3 regions of the Paenibacillus sp. AR247 genome follow, and region 1 is predicted to be linked to each of the others. Evidence: riboswitches for the same ligand, from Rfam matches in the RefSeq annotation. Region 1 holds a riboswitch; each other region holds the start of a gene.
What was found. Region 1 has a riboswitch for thiamine pyrophosphate ahead of CPT76_RS32275 (ABC transporter substrate-binding protein). Riboswitches for the same ligand answer to the same signal wherever they lie in the genome.
Positions count from the first base shown of each region.

Region 1 (4,822 bases):
CCAGTGCAGGCGTGGTTTCTTGATTTATCACGGCAATTCTCCTTTCCTGCCAGGCCCGCTAGCCCTGCTTCGGCTTCCAGCGGACGAACCATTTTTCGAGCAGCGCAATCAGCCCGAACATCAGCAGGCTCAGCACGACGATGATCATGATCGCCACGAACATGCGGTCGGTGCGGTAACCCGATTTTTGCAGCATCATATAATAGCCGATGCCCTTGTCGGCCCCCAGCCACTCGGCGATAATCGCACCCATGACACTGTAGGTGGCGGCGATTTTAATGCCGGAGAAGATGGAAGGGAGTGCGTGGGGCAGCTCCAGCTTGGCGAAAATTTGGCCCTTGCCCGCCCCGATCATGCGCATGTAGTTCATCATGACGGGATCGGTCTGCTTCAAGCCGCCCAGGGCGGCGACCGCCACCGGGAAAAAGCAGACGAGCGTGATGACGATCAGCTTGGGCAGGAGGCCGAAGCCGAACCAGATCATCAGCAGGGGGGCGAGGGCGATGGTCGGGATATTTTGGCTTAGAATGAGCAGCGGATACAGCGCCTGTTTTAAAAACGGAATCAAATGCAGAATCAGTGCGATGACCAGCCCGATGGCGGTTCCGATGGCGAAGCCGAATACGGTCAGCTTCAGCGTGGCCCATACATGCTCCCACAAGCCGCCGGAAGCGGCCGCGGCTTCCCGGGCGATGTCGCTCGGCGCAGGCAAAATCCATTGTTCAATATGGAACAGGGAGGTCAGCAGCTGCCACACGAGCAAAAAGAAGATGACCGCCACGAGGGGCGGCCATACGTTTTTCCACCAGCTTCTCATGGACGGTACTTCTCCGTCAGCTTGTCCATGCTGATTCCGCCGGGATTATGGGCGATTTTGACCTGGGAGATGATACTCGGGCTGCCTGCGGCCACCAGAGCTTCGTGCATTTTGCGCACGACGTCCAGCAGCTCCTCCAGCTCGCCCTCCATCGTCGTTTCCAGCGGGTGCACCTCATGCTTCACGCCGGACTGCTGAATGACCTCAATGGCACGGTCGACGTAGGCGTAAGAGTCTTCGTTGCCCGGCGTCTTCGGGATCACCTGAATGCTTAACAGCGTATTGGCCATGCGAATCAACTTCCTCTCCTGATAAGATTACGTGTATTTTTGGTTGGATGCGGCTTATTGTTCCGGCAAAAAGTCGTTCGTGTACGCGCTCTTCACGTCCAGCGGCTTGTCCAGCAGCTTGTGATCGTACATCCAGTCGGAATAGCCCTTCCAGATTTGTTCCTTCTGCTCGCCCCAGCGGGCTGCGTCGTCCTGATATTTAGGACTTAACCATTTCTGGCTTTCGATCACCAGCTGCTTATCGAGGTCCGGCACGTCCTTCAGCAGCAGGTTGGCAGCTTCTTCGGGCTTGTCGATCGCGTACTGATAACCTTTGGCGGTCGCGCGCATAAACGCTTTAACCAGCTCAGGGTCGTCCTTGATCTGCTTCTCGTTCGTTACGAGAACCGGCGTGTAGTAGTCCAGCTTCTCGGAATAATCTTTGACATACAGCATGTCCAGCGGCTCGCCGCGCAGCTTCGCCTCGATACCAGTCCAGCCGTAGAAGATCCAGGCGAAGTCGATGTCCCGCTTCACGGCGGTAAAATAATCGGCGTCGCCCATGTTGACGATTTTCACCTTCTTCACGTCCGCCTTGTCGATCTCCATGATGGAGCCCATGACGGCTTCCTCCACAGGGGAGCCCCAGCCGCCGTAGGTTTTGTCTTCAAAATCCTTCGGCGTCTTGATGCCCCGGTCCACCGGTGCGGCAAAGCCCGACGTATTGTGCTGGATGACCGCGGCGATGGAGACGAGCGGCACGCCCTGCGTGCGGGCCTGGGTCACGCTCTCCTGATAGCTTACGCCGAAGGGTGCCTTGCCGGAAGCGACCATGGCATCGGCGCCGGTGGAGCCCGGCTGCACGATTTCGACGTTCAAGCCTTCTTCTTTATAGTAGCCCAAGTCTTTGGCAGCGTAGAGCCCAGTGTGGTTCGTGTTGGGCGTCCAGTCGAGGACGACTTTGACGTCCTTCAGCGGCTTCGCTGCGGTGTTATCCTGGCCTGCCGTGCTGTCGGAAGCGGATGTGCCTTCTCCGCTGCCCGTATTGTTCTGGCCGCCGCCGCATCCGGCAAGCGCCAGTACGAGCATGCAGACCAGCAGCAGTCCGATGGATTTGTTCTTCATGGCTTTCTCTCTCCTTTGATGTCCGGCCGTTCTTATTCTCTCTGTGGAAGCATCGACCGGTGATCCCCTCTCCCCCGTTATACTTTAGAATCGTAAGCCGATCTGAGTGACTGAATCATAGAAGCTTTTTTCACTAGTATGAATGAAAAAAGCGCCCCGTAAACGGGACGCTTCATATGCGCAAGATCAGCACGGCTTGTATGCCGTGACAAACGGTTTCCTACGCTGGCATTACCCAGATCAGGTTAAAAGGGTCAGTATCTTGAAGGGATACAATCTCAGCCGGCCAATTCCAGCACCCCGGATTCTATAAGGTTTTTGGGTTGTTTTCCTCCCATATTATAGTCCATCCCCATGGGGGTGTCCAGACATCCGCCCGATTCCAGATTATCTCTGGAAAAATTCGATCCATTCTTTTTCCGGACCATAGATAAAGAAATATTGGTATCCGTTGGGCAGGGTCACGATTTCCTGATCGATCAGCTCCACGCCGTCGAGCGCCTGGATCCGCTCAAATTCCTTCTGAATGTCGTCGACATGGATCGCAAAATGGTGCACCGTGCCTTCGGCAGGCAGGTCGTAGCTGTAGCCTTGAATGAGCTCGATTTCCGTCTCGTCGCTGCCCCCGAAACCGAGAAACGCCAGCTGGAACACGCCATTGGTGTGCGTCAGCCGGCCTTTCAGCTCCAGGCCCACGATCTCGGTATAAAATCGGATGGTTGATTCCAAATCCCGTACGACGATGCCGACATGATCCAAACGTTTATTAGCCATATGTATAAGCTCCTTTTCACTTATAAGTAATGGGTTTGCCCTAAATTAAGGCCATTATAGCATTTAAATCCGAGTTGTAAGACAACTTTATGCAAACATCATTGTTTATAAATTATAGGCTGTTTGGTGGCTTCGTTAGGTATTGAAACAGTCAGGAACGGGGGAGAGGGTCCTGAAAAAAATAATTGCAGCATGGCTTTTCATGTGTATGTTGACAGCATGTACCGGGCCAACGTCTGGCGGAGGGGACATAACGATACTCGATAAGCAGCTCATTGGCTCGACATATTGGATTGTCGCCGAGAAAACCCATAGTAAAGAAGAAGGGCCAGTTAAAATTAAAGTCGATAATGAAAACACTTGGAACTTGTTAGAGGTCGGAAGAACGTACCTATCGACATACTCCTACAAGTCGTTGGACAAAGGAGCTAAACTGCTGAGTGTCCGCCATATCAATGAAGGGCAGTCAGCAACGAAATAGAACCATTAAAAAAAGCCCGGGATGTCCATCAGACGATCCCAGGCTTATTTTAGTTCCCGCGCTGCTTCTTTTTCGCATAAAATTCGGCCGCCTTATGGCGGTTGCCGCAAGTTTCCATGCTGCACCAGCGCCGCTTGCCGCTCTTGGAGGTGTCCACAAAGTGCAGGATGCAGTCGTCATGCTCGCAGATCCGGATGCGGTCCGAAGATACGCTTGCCAGCGTCTCGAACAGGGAGCGGACGATGGGGTACAGCACGCCTTGGACGGCGTTTTGCCCGTAGGTGATGAGATGGGGGGGTGCCCTGTGCATCCCGCTCGGCCCGAAGCGCCACGTCTAACCGTGACGCTTCGGCTTCCATGGCGGCGAATGCCTCGATCCGACAAGGGTACCACCATGGGTCCAGATCTTCTAGAACGTGCCGGCACACGCCGCGCAGACGGAGCAGTTCGGGCAGCAGGTCTTCCCGCGTCACAGCTGAAGCTGCCCCTGGGGTATTGTTCAAGCCGTGCAATTCATTATCGTGGAGCCATTCGTCTAAATAACCTGGCTCCTCCAGCATATCCGTGACCCGGTGCTCCCGCATGCGCACCGTATTGGCGAGATTGATCCACAGGGCGCCCCCCAGCACGTTGCGGGAAGGGGATTTATCCATGATGCGTCATCCTTTATAGAGTAATCGTTTCCTTTGTGTTCAGGAATGCTATGTCCATTGTATCACCAACTGCAGCCCGCAGGCGATTTTGCCAATCGGGAGTCTGCAGGTATACAGGCGGATGGTGGATGGCGGTATGGTGGATCGGCACCAGCCGTTTGGCCCCGAGAACGCGTGCGGCCGCGGCCGCTTGTTCCGGAAGCAGCGTAATCGGCATGCCGCTGGGCGGCTGACGATCAGGGCGTTCCAGAACGGCACCGTTCACCGGCAGGCATACCGCATCGAATGGGCCGTGAGCCGCGGCAATTTTCCACCAGTAGCCGTGCCACAGCGTATCTCCGCAGTGGAGCAGGCGGTGCTCGCCGTCGCTCAGCGCCCAGGCGATCTGCACGTCTCCGACCCCGTCGACGGAGTACGTGGCGGCTGCGCCCAGCGCACCGATTTGGAAGGCATCGCCGACGGAAGCACCGATTACGCGGTTGAGACCGCTATTTTCGGCAAGGAGGACGCTCTCCTGCGGGAGGTACACGGGAATGTCTGCCCCGTAGGCATCGATGATGGCCTGGGGATCAAAGTGATCTGTATGCTCATGGGTGATCAGCACCGAAGCGGGAAGAGCGGTTCGTGAGACTGGCCGTATCTTTCCGGAAAATGATAAAGCGGGTCTATGACCACCGATGTGGCTCCTGCCGTCACTCGAATG
Region 1 is NZ_PCZT01000024.1:290,375-295,196, reverse strand. It holds gene CPT76_RS32290 (ABC transporter ATP-binding protein) at 1-31, opposite strand, end outside; gene CPT76_RS32285 (ABC transporter permease) at 59-817, opposite strand; gene CPT76_RS32280 (thiamine-binding protein) at 814-1,107, opposite strand; gene CPT76_RS32275 (ABC transporter substrate-binding protein) at 1,162-2,211, opposite strand; TPP riboswitch at 2,412-2,524, opposite strand; gene CPT76_RS32270 (VOC family protein) at 2,599-2,985, opposite strand; gene CPT76_RS32260 (CGNR zinc finger domain-containing protein) at 3,516-3,776, opposite strand; partial or broken gene CPT76_RS42360 (hypothetical protein) at 3,802-4,026, opposite strand; gene CPT76_RS32250 (MBL fold metallo-hydrolase) at 4,133-4,723, opposite strand.

Region 2 (4,822 bases), on a different contig from region 1:
TTCCGTTTGCTTTTTGGACCAGGTATCCCTGGCTGGTGAACACCAGATGCCGAAGCGGCTCGCGCTCCTCGTTCCAAGTGTAGGCGCAAATTTGCCCCCGGATCGGATGTACAGGAATCCGGATACCGAGGGGTTCCGACATCTCCTGTACCCACGCACCGGTGCTGATCAGCAGCCGGTCCGCTTCAAACCGCTCGCCACTCTGAGCCCTCAGCGCAACCCGCTCCCGCCATTCAGCCAGCTCGATCAGGCCAAGATGCTCATGAATCTGCACGCCGGAGGCCAGGCAGGCCCGTTTGACCGCTTCCGTCAAATCCGGGGCATACACATGGCTCTCCACCGGAGTCCACAAGGCGGCAACTGCCTCGCGGGTCAGTCCCGGCTCGGCATCGAACAGCGCGCTCCCCGTTAATATTTCGCTACCGGAGCCCCAGCTCCGCTGCCATTCCAACCGGCTCTCCAGCGCAAGCAAATCCGCCTCGTGCCTCGCGATGTACAAGCTGCCGGTTTCGGCATATTCGAAGGAGACGCCGGAGATGTCCTTCACCGCCTGCTGCCATTGCGGATACAGCGACAAGCTCTCGCGGCACAACCGGAAGAACTCGTCCGGCGACTCCACGTTCTCTGAATACGGAGCGAGCATCCCTGCCGCCGCGCCGGAGGCCTGCCCACCGCAGGGTCCCTTTTCGAGCAGCGTGACGTGCAGGCCGCGGCGGCGCAGCTCCAGCGCGCAGGATAATCCGATGATGCCGCCGCCCATGACGATGATGTCTCCGCTCATTGTTACAGCCCCCTGTCCATCCTTTTTTATTCGATGACGAGCGATTCCAGGCCGCTGCTGGCCGAAGCATATTTCTTCTTCGGAATCCGCCCGGACAAGTAAGCCAAACGCCCCGCCTCAACCGCCAGCCTCATCGACCGGGCCATCATCACGGGATCTTTGGCTTTGGCCACCGGGGTATTCATCAGAATGCCGGAGACCCCCAGCTCCATCGCGAGCGCCACGTCACTGGCCGTCCCCAGCCCCGCATCCACGATGACAGGGACCGACAGCTCCTCCACGATCAATCCGAGATTGTACGGATTCAGAATGCCGAGGCCGGTCCCGATAGGCGCTGCGCCGGGCATAACCGCGGCTGCCCCGGCATCCTCCAGCTTTTTGCAGATCACCGGATCGTCGGAGATATACGGCAGTACCGTAAAACCGTCCTTGACCAATATTTCCGTCGCTTTTAACGTTTCAATCGGATCGGGCAGGAGCGTCCGCTTATTGGCGCTAATCTCCACCTTGATCCAGTCGCTGAGTCCCGAAGCCCGCGCCAGGCGGGCAATCCGGACCGCCTCATCAGCCGTTGTCGCCCCGGACGTGTTGGGAAGATAGATGTATTTCTGGGGCTCCACATGCTGCAGAATGGAGTCATCCTCCACCGAATCGAGATGGATCCGGCGGATAGCGAACGTCAGCACCTCGGTTCCCGAAGCTTTGATCGCCTCCATCTGCACATAAGGATCGGGGAACAACCCGGTCCCCAAAAATAACCGCGACGACAGTTCCTGTCCGCCAACCTGCCAATTATCTCTGCTCATTTTTCCCCTCAACCTCCCGCTACGAAATGGACCAGCTCCAGCTTCATTCCAGGCACAACCGGAGTCGTCTCCCACTGCTCGATCTTCAGCACCTGTCCGTCCGCTTCCACCATGACCGGCCTGCCGGACAGCCCCAGCAGGCGGAGGACATCGGCTACCGTCTCGGCCGCCAGCTCCCGCTTTGTTCCGTTAATGACCAGTTCCATCCGCCGCTCCTCCTCTACCTTCAAGCTTGTGAATGAACGCCCGGCATACCGCTTCCGGGTCAGGGCTGCCGACGATTTCGCTCACAGCGCAGACGCGGCTCGCACCGGCCCGGATCACTTCGTCCACGTTGCCCAGCTTGATGCCGCCAATCGCCACAAAAGGGATCTTGATGACCCCGGCGACTTCCCGAATGTACGAAAGACCGACCGGATCCACCACATCGGCTTTCGTAGCCGTCGCATAGATCGGCCCGACGCCGATATAATCCGCCCCTTCCGCTTCGGCGAGCTGCGCTTCCGAAATTGCATGGGTGGATATGCCGATGATCTTGGAGCCGACAAGCTTTCTGGCTTCCGCGATCGGCATATCGCCTTGACCGAGGTGAATCCCGTCGGCGTCCACCTCCATCGCGATATCAACGTGATCGTTCACGATAAAAGGAACACCGTAGCGGCGGGTCAGCTCCCGCAGCTCCGCCGCCTTGCGCAGCAGCTCTTCCCTGCCGCTTGTTTTGTCGCGGAATTGAACGATGTCCGCCCCTCCCCGAATGGCTTGCTCCATCACGTCCACCAGCCGGCGTCCCGGATGGAACGTCTCGCCGGTAATCGCATACAGACGAAAATCGACCATGACTGCTTCTCCTCTCTTCCCTTTGCCTTTCCCTCCATTTCATGCCGGCTTCTATCATCGCGAAGGGTAAGCCCTCATCTTGCGAAAGCGCCCTCTTACCCGGTTAACACAAAAAAACCATTCGAGAAATACACGAATGGCACCGCAATTCGAATGATATTCTCTACGCCAGCATTACCTGGATCAGATTAACGGTCCGCAGCATAAGGCTGCCATCTCAGCCGGACTTCATCCAGCACCCGCATTCCTATTTAATTTCACAACCACTATAGCCCAAACTGCTGACTTTTGGCAATAGCCAGAGTGAGATCGCCGGCATCGGAACGCCTTTCTCATCCATAGCAGCGATTCTCGCAAAATTTCATATATTTGGGTGCGGCGAACTTCTTATTTTATCTCTTGCGTCATCACATATCGTCCCCGCCCGTGAATATAAATGTTTAACAAGCCAAAGTTTGTGCTGAGTATGGGAACATGGGAGGTGCCTGAACATGCCATCAGACGATCATTCGCTGTTTGTGGTGTCCAAGGAGGACTGGTCACTGCACCGGAAAGGGTACCAGGATCAGGTCCGCCATCAGGAGAAGGTTAAGGAAATCATCAAGCAGAACCTGCCCGACCTGATCACAGAAGAAAACATCGTGATGTCGGACGGTAAGCAAATCATCAAGGTACCCATCCGGAGCCTCGATGAATACCGTTTCATTAAGCCGAAAGAGCAGCAGGAAGTCGAAACCGAATCGATCACGTTCAACGACATCCGCAAAAAAGGCATGCAGTCCAACATCGACAAGAAGCGGACGATCCTGGAAAATCTGCGGCGCAACGCCACTAGCGGCAAGCCGGGAATTCACCATATCAGCCCCGACGATCTGCGCTACAAAACGTGGGAGGACGTCGTCGTTCCCCATTCCAGCGCAGTCATCATTGCGATGATGGATACGTCCGGGTCGATGGGCACGTTTGAAAAATACTGTGCGCGCAGCTTCTTCTTCTGGATGACCCGCTTCCTGCGCCGCCAATACGAAAAGGTCGATATCGTCTTTGTGGCCCACCATACGGAGGCCAAAGAAGTCACCGAAGAAGATTTCTTTACCCGGGGCGAAAGCGGGGGCACGATCTGCTCGTCCGCCTACCAGAAAGCGCTGGAAATTATCGACCGGCGCTACCCGCCCGCCAAGTACAATATTTATCCGTTCCATTTCTCGGACGGCGACAACTTGACTTCTGATAACGAACGCTGCGTGCGGCTGATTGGCGAGCTGCTTAAAGTCAGCAACATGTTCGGTTACGGGGAGGTCAACCAGTACAACCGGAGCAGCACGCTGATGTCCGCGTACCGGAATATCAAGCTCGACCAGTTCATGTATTACGTCATCAAGGAAAAGGGCGAGGTCTACCAGGCGCTGCGTACGTTCTTTAAAAAGCAGGAAGGCGCACTGACCTAAGCCGAAGGACCGTCTCCTGGAACGCAAAATTATGGCATATAAAAAGGTCGTTGTCCCGTTACGCTGAGTAACCAACAACGACCTTTTTGCATGGCCGGGTGACCTCTATATAGCATGACCCTCGATTTGCAGCCTTTTTCCCACAATCGACTGATCCTGACTCCTGCCAGGCTCCTCACTGATGGCATGCTCATCATTGCCAACGTGCTCCTCATTGCCAGCGTGCTCCTTACTGCTGCCAAGTTCTTCACTCCCGCTAGGCCCCGCACGCACGACGTCCATGTTTCGTACTTCCGCTAGGCTTCTTCCGCCTGCAGACGGTCCCGAACCTCCATCAAGGCAAAGCCAAGCAGGTTCTTCCCTTTCCACAGCAGCGGGTTCAGGACCGCCTCGTCGTCCGCGGCCAACCCCACGCCCCAGATCGAATCCACGGGACTTGCCTCTACCAGCACCCGCTGCCTGGTGCCCAGTAGAAATTGCTTCAAATCGTCATTTTGGGAAAACTTTGCTTCGCTTCCCCGGACCACAATGGAGTACCCTTCCCGGTCCCATATGGCAGGATCGAATCCCCTCACCTTCCGCCCCAGATCTTTAGCCTGCTTCGGGTGCTTGGCTGCGAGAATCTGTTCCCGGATCTCTTCGTCACCGAACAGTCTGGCTTTCTCGGCCATCATATAATGCTCGGCACTTGCATATTCCACGCCGTCCACGGTAAACTTCGCTTCCCACCACTGGCTGAAGCAGCTCTTCGTAATAGATCCGTCCGCCGCGGGCTGGTGCCCCCAGAAAAAAACATATTTCAGCTTGGTCCCTTTCCGGAATGCCTTCCGGAGTTCTTCCAAGGTATACATCCTCTTCCCCCTATATAAGAGCATCCCGTGCGCTTAAGTCCTACAATCATTGATAAAGGCCCTGTGACCCGCATGCCCGTTGATCACAGCCTCAGGCAT
Region 2 is NZ_PCZT01000002.1:397,924-402,745, forward strand. It holds gene thiO (glycine oxidase ThiO) at 1-781, opposite strand, end outside; gene CPT76_RS02375 (thiazole synthase) at 808-1,587, opposite strand; gene thiS (sulfur carrier protein ThiS) at 1,596-1,793, opposite strand; gene thiE (thiamine phosphate synthase) at 1,777-2,424, opposite strand; TPP riboswitch at 2,568-2,677, opposite strand; gene CPT76_RS02390 (YeaH/YhbH family protein) at 2,916-3,872, shown strand; gene CPT76_RS02395 (riboflavin biosynthesis intermediates N-glycosidase) at 4,169-4,723, opposite strand; gene CPT76_RS02400 (DUF1266 domain-containing protein) at 4,815-4,822, opposite strand, start outside.
Region 2: it holds a riboswitch for thiamine pyrophosphate, as region 1 does, so the genes downstream of both, thiE (thiamine phosphate synthase) here and CPT76_RS32275 (ABC transporter substrate-binding protein) in region 1, are expected to answer to the same signal.

Region 3 (4,822 bases), on a different contig from region 1:
CGATCGTCTATATCGAGGAGCATTTTCATGAAAACTTGAATATGGCCGTCGTTTCCAATCATGTCTCATTGAATTATTCGTATTTCAGCCAAGCTTTCAAGGAGTATACAGGGGAGACGTTTGTCAGCCACTTGCGGAAGCTGCGGATCCGTAAGGCCAAGGAGCTGCTCGGCAGCACGGACCTGAAAGTGTACGAAATCAGCGAGCGGGCCGGGTTCGAGAACGTGAAGCACTTTACCAAGGTCTTCAAGGAAATGGAGGGCGTTGCGCCGCTCGAATACCGCTCGCAGCAGGAGGCGCTAAGGCGGAGGTGAACAAAAATTGCCGGGACGATGGGCATCCTGTAGCAGAAGGCATTGCCCTTCAGAGACGTGAAAACCGCTGAAAGCAAATAAATCAAGCGTAACAGGCTGCCGAGAGGCAGCCTGTTACTGTTACTGGACGAGTAATGAGGAGTCGTGATGCTAAGCATGAAAACCAGAATCTAGGGGTCATGATGTCGACCTCGGATGGCCACGGCGAGCCAATCCACGCTTCATCCCGTAAATGAGGAGATCAACCGCCGCCCCGATGATGACAGCCATGACGATGGAGAGAAGATACGCCGGGAACCGTAAGGGGATAAAGTAGCTGTTCGTTACGAAGGCATGTTTATCGGACAGCCAGCCCGAGTACACCGGGTCATGCAGCAAGGATTCAAGCAAGGGATTCAGCCGGATCAGTATGATGTTGGCCAAGCCCTGTCCGGAGGCATCCAGTATGCATGTGAGAATCATACATAACGTGAGCCAAAAAGAAACGCTTTTTAACAAAGACATTCCCCGCCTTCAAACTTGTTCTTGTCATTTATAACGCATCCTGCCGCAACTAAGTTCTGCACAGCTTACATAAAGCTGGTTTATTTATATCCAACCTTTCTGTTGGTTGGTATAATATGGTGGAGAATAGCGAGTCTACGGAGGTGGTTGCATGAAAGAGAGGGTGCTCGAGGCTTATACCAAGCTCGCCAAGGACTATGAACTGCATACCGATTCGGACAGCGGCGCCAACGCATACTACGAGCGTCCGGCCATGCTGGAGCTGCTGCCAACGGATATGTCCGGACTTCATGTCCTTGATGCAGGCTGCGCTGCAGGATGGTATACCGAGCAGTTCGTTTCCCGGGGCGCATTGGTATCGGCGATCGATTTCAGTCCCGATATGGTGGAGGCGGCCAAACGGAGAGTCGGCAGTCAAGCGGAGATTCGGGTTCACGATCTAAGCGAACCGCTGCCATACGGAGCCGATAAGTTCGACTTGATTCTCAGTTCGCTGACGCTGCATTACATCGAAGACTGGGATCCTTTGTTCCGTGAGTTTCAGCGGGTATTGAAGCCTGGAGGAACGTTTTTGTTTTCGGTGCATCATCCGTTTATGGACTTTACCGTTTTTAAGAGACCGGATTATTTTGCACGGGAGCTGCTTGTAGACTGGTGGACGAAGAAAGAGGCAGGCAGCGTTGAAGTGACGTTCTTCCGCAGACCCCTGCAGGAAATCGTCAATATGACGTCAAGCTGGTTTGTACTGGACCGGCTTGTCGAACCAAGGCCCGTTCCCGAGTTTCTGGAGCGGCTGCCGGAGTCGGCCGACTTCTACCAGCGGATTCTGCATCACCCGCATTTTTTAATTGTGAAAGCTCACAAGCCGGAGTGAGAGGGGAAAAGTTTTCGCCGCGAGAGGCAAGAAACAATCGGCATAATTTTACTGAGAATGGCTTCATTCCAAAGGCCCTGACCGGCCCAAAATGGAGGGTTTGGCAATGATTGTGATCGACCTTATCTTTTTTCTAATGGAGCTGTGTGCACTGGCAGCCTTTTGCCTGTGGGGATTTAAATTGGATACCGCCTTGTGGATCCGTATCGTGGCAGGAATAGGTTCGCCGGTCGTTGTTGCTGTTTTTTGGGGCATGTATGTCGCACCGAAAGCGACCTTCCCGGTGACGCTTCCCGTCCGGGCTGTGCTGCAGCTGATCGTATTCGGTCTGGCCGCGGCTGCGCTGTACGGATCGGGTTATCGAACGGCAGCTATCATTTATGCCGCTGTCGTCATCGTCGTGATGATCCTTTCATACGCGTTGAAAAGATAAACACTTGAAGGTGGAAGGAGATCCGCATAAACGATCGACAAGCTTTTTCCCGGTATCCCGCCGGCAGCTTTTTTTGTTTGACAACACCGGCAAACGGAGCTACAGTTAATCATGAACTTGTAAAATATCATACGAAAATCCACTAGGGGAGCTGCGGAGGCAGCTGAGACAAGTGATCGCTTGGACCCTTTGAACCTGATCCGGTTAATACCGGCGGAGGGAAGTGGAGCAGGCCTTTACATACGCAACTTTCTTGATGAGATACATTCAGGATGACACTGCAAATAGCGGCCGCTCCATTTCGGGGCGGCTTTTTTGTGTTGGCTTCCCCGCGCTCGAACATGCGATTTTCGTCAAAATTAACGGAGGTGCATTATCATGGCCCGGTTTACCGAAGAATTGAGACATGCGGCAGATCCCATTTATCAAGCGATCTTCAAGCATCCGTTTGTACGGGGGATTGCGGAAGGTACCTTGTCCAAGGAGCAGCTGATTCACTATGTGAAGCAGGATTTTGAATACCTGAATGCCTACATCCGGATCTATGGCATTGCCATATCCCGATGCGATTGCCGGCAGACGACCGCGCTTTTTAACGAACAGATTTCGTTTATTTTGAACAGCGAAACGCATCCCCACCAAAAACTTTTGTGATGTCGCCGGTGTTGCATATGAGGAACTGCAAGGCTATCCGCTGGCTCCATCGGCCAATCATTACATCCGGCATATGCTGAACGTTGCCCACGAGGGGGGACTTGAGGATATTGTAGCTGCGCTGTTACCTTGCCCGTGGACCTATACGGAAATCGGCCAACGTCTGCTGGAGGAAGTCCAACCGGAGAAATCCCATCCGTTTTATGAATGGATGCACTTTTACGGAGACCGGGAAAGCGGCGTAACGGTACAGCTGCGGCGGCTGCTCGACGAATGGGCGGAGGGTCTTCCTCCCGCAAGAAAAAAACGGCTGATGGAGCATTTTCTGACCAGCTGTCAGCTGGAGTACATGTTCTGGGATATGGCGTTTACGCTTGAGGATTGGCCGGTTTCCCTGGCTGCAGCGGAAGGGGTGGGACGATGACCGCCGATATGTTTCCGTCCGGACTTATCCAGCTTCCTTTACGGATAAAAGAGCAGCGTCCGCTCATTCACAACATGACGAATGTGGTCGTGACCAACTTTACGGCCAACGGCCTGCTTGCCCTTGGCGCCTCTCCGGTTATGGCCTATGCCAAAGAGGAGGTGGCCGATATGGCCCGGGTCGCCCAAGCCGTCGTCCTGAATCTCGGAACCCTGAGCAGCGAATTGGTGGAGGCGGCGGTCATCGCCGGCCGATCGGCAAATGATCATGGCGTTCCGGTGTTCCTGGATCCCGTCGGCGCGGGAGCGACCGCATTTCGCACGGAGGCTGCGCTGCGGATTTTGCGCGAGGTCCGTGTGTCACTGGTTCGGGGCAACGCAGCGGAGGTTGCCCATCTCATTGGTGAAACCGGCGCGATAAAAGGTGTCGACGCAGGGGAGGCCGGGGAGGCCGCTCCCGCCGACTTGGCGGCACGGGCGGCACACCGTCTGGGGACGCTCGTCGCCATTACCGGGCAAGAAGATGTGATCACCGACGGAACGAGGGGATACTTGATCCGGGGCGGACATCCGATGCTGACCCAAGTCACGGGGACTGGCTGCTTGCTGACATCGGTGATCGCCGCTTTTGGAGCGGTCGAATCCGATCTGCTGTCCGCTGGCGCGGCCGCCTTGGCTTACTACGGTGAAGCGGCCGTTCGGGCATATGAGCGGACGGGTATTGAGGGGCCGGGAAGCTTCCAAATCGCTTTCCTCGACGCGTTGTCTGGGATGGACCGGCATCCTTTGGAGGAAGGAACCATTACGGCTCTTCTGGAGTCGGCAGGAAGGGGATTTGTACAATGAGCATCCCGAAAGCATTGACGGTAGCCGGTTCTGACAGCGGCGGCGGGGCAGGCATCCAGGCGGATATCAAAACGTTCCAGGAGCTCGGCGTATTCGGTATGTCGGCCATTACAGCCATTACCATTCAAAACACACTCGGGGTACAAGGCGTTTATCCGCTTCCTGCGGCTGCGGCAGCCGAACAAATGGATGCCGTGGGCACCGACCTCGGCGTGGATGCGGTCAAAACCGGCATGCTGTTCAGCGCGGATATTATTGAGGCCGTCGCAGGACGAATAGCCGCTTTTGGCTGGAGGAATGTGGTCGTCGACCCGGTTATGGTCGCCAAAGGCGGCGCGCGGCTGCTGCAGCAGGACGCTGTTGACGCGCTGAAGAACAAGCTGCTGCCGCTGGCTGCTGTCGTCACGCCCAACATTCCGGAGGCGGAAGTGCTCGCGGGGATGGCGATCCGGTCGATGGAGGAACGCTGCGAGGCGGCCTACCGCATTGCGGCTTACGGTCCGGCGATGGTTGTGATCAAGGGCGGACATGACGAATCGTCTGACAAAGCGGTTGATCTTACTTTCGACGGAAAATCCTTTTCGACCCTGGAAGGAAGCCGGATTGACACGCGTCATACGCATGGAACGGGATGTACCTTCTCGGCTGCGATCGCCGCTGAGCTGGCTAAAGGGAACCCGGTCAACGAGGCCGTGCGGACGGCCCGTGAATTCATCCAGGCGGCCATCGAGAACGCGCTCGGTATTGGCGGCGGGAGCGGTCCGACCAATCATT
Region 3 is NZ_PCZT01000009.1:1,217,213-1,222,034, reverse strand. It holds gene CPT76_RS13785 (response regulator transcription factor) at 1-314, shown strand, start outside; gene CPT76_RS13780 (hypothetical protein) at 492-737, opposite strand; gene CPT76_RS13775 (class I SAM-dependent methyltransferase) at 970-1,692, shown strand; gene CPT76_RS13770 (YrdB family protein) at 1,799-2,125, shown strand; TPP riboswitch at 2,260-2,364, shown strand; partial or broken gene tenA (thiaminase II) at 2,504-3,203, shown strand; gene thiM (hydroxyethylthiazole kinase) at 3,200-4,048, shown strand; gene thiD (bifunctional hydroxymethylpyrimidine kinase/phosphomethylpyrimidine kinase) at 4,045-4,822, shown strand, end outside.
Region 3: it holds a riboswitch for thiamine pyrophosphate, as region 1 does, so the genes downstream of both, tenA (thiaminase II) here and CPT76_RS32275 (ABC transporter substrate-binding protein) in region 1, are expected to answer to the same signal.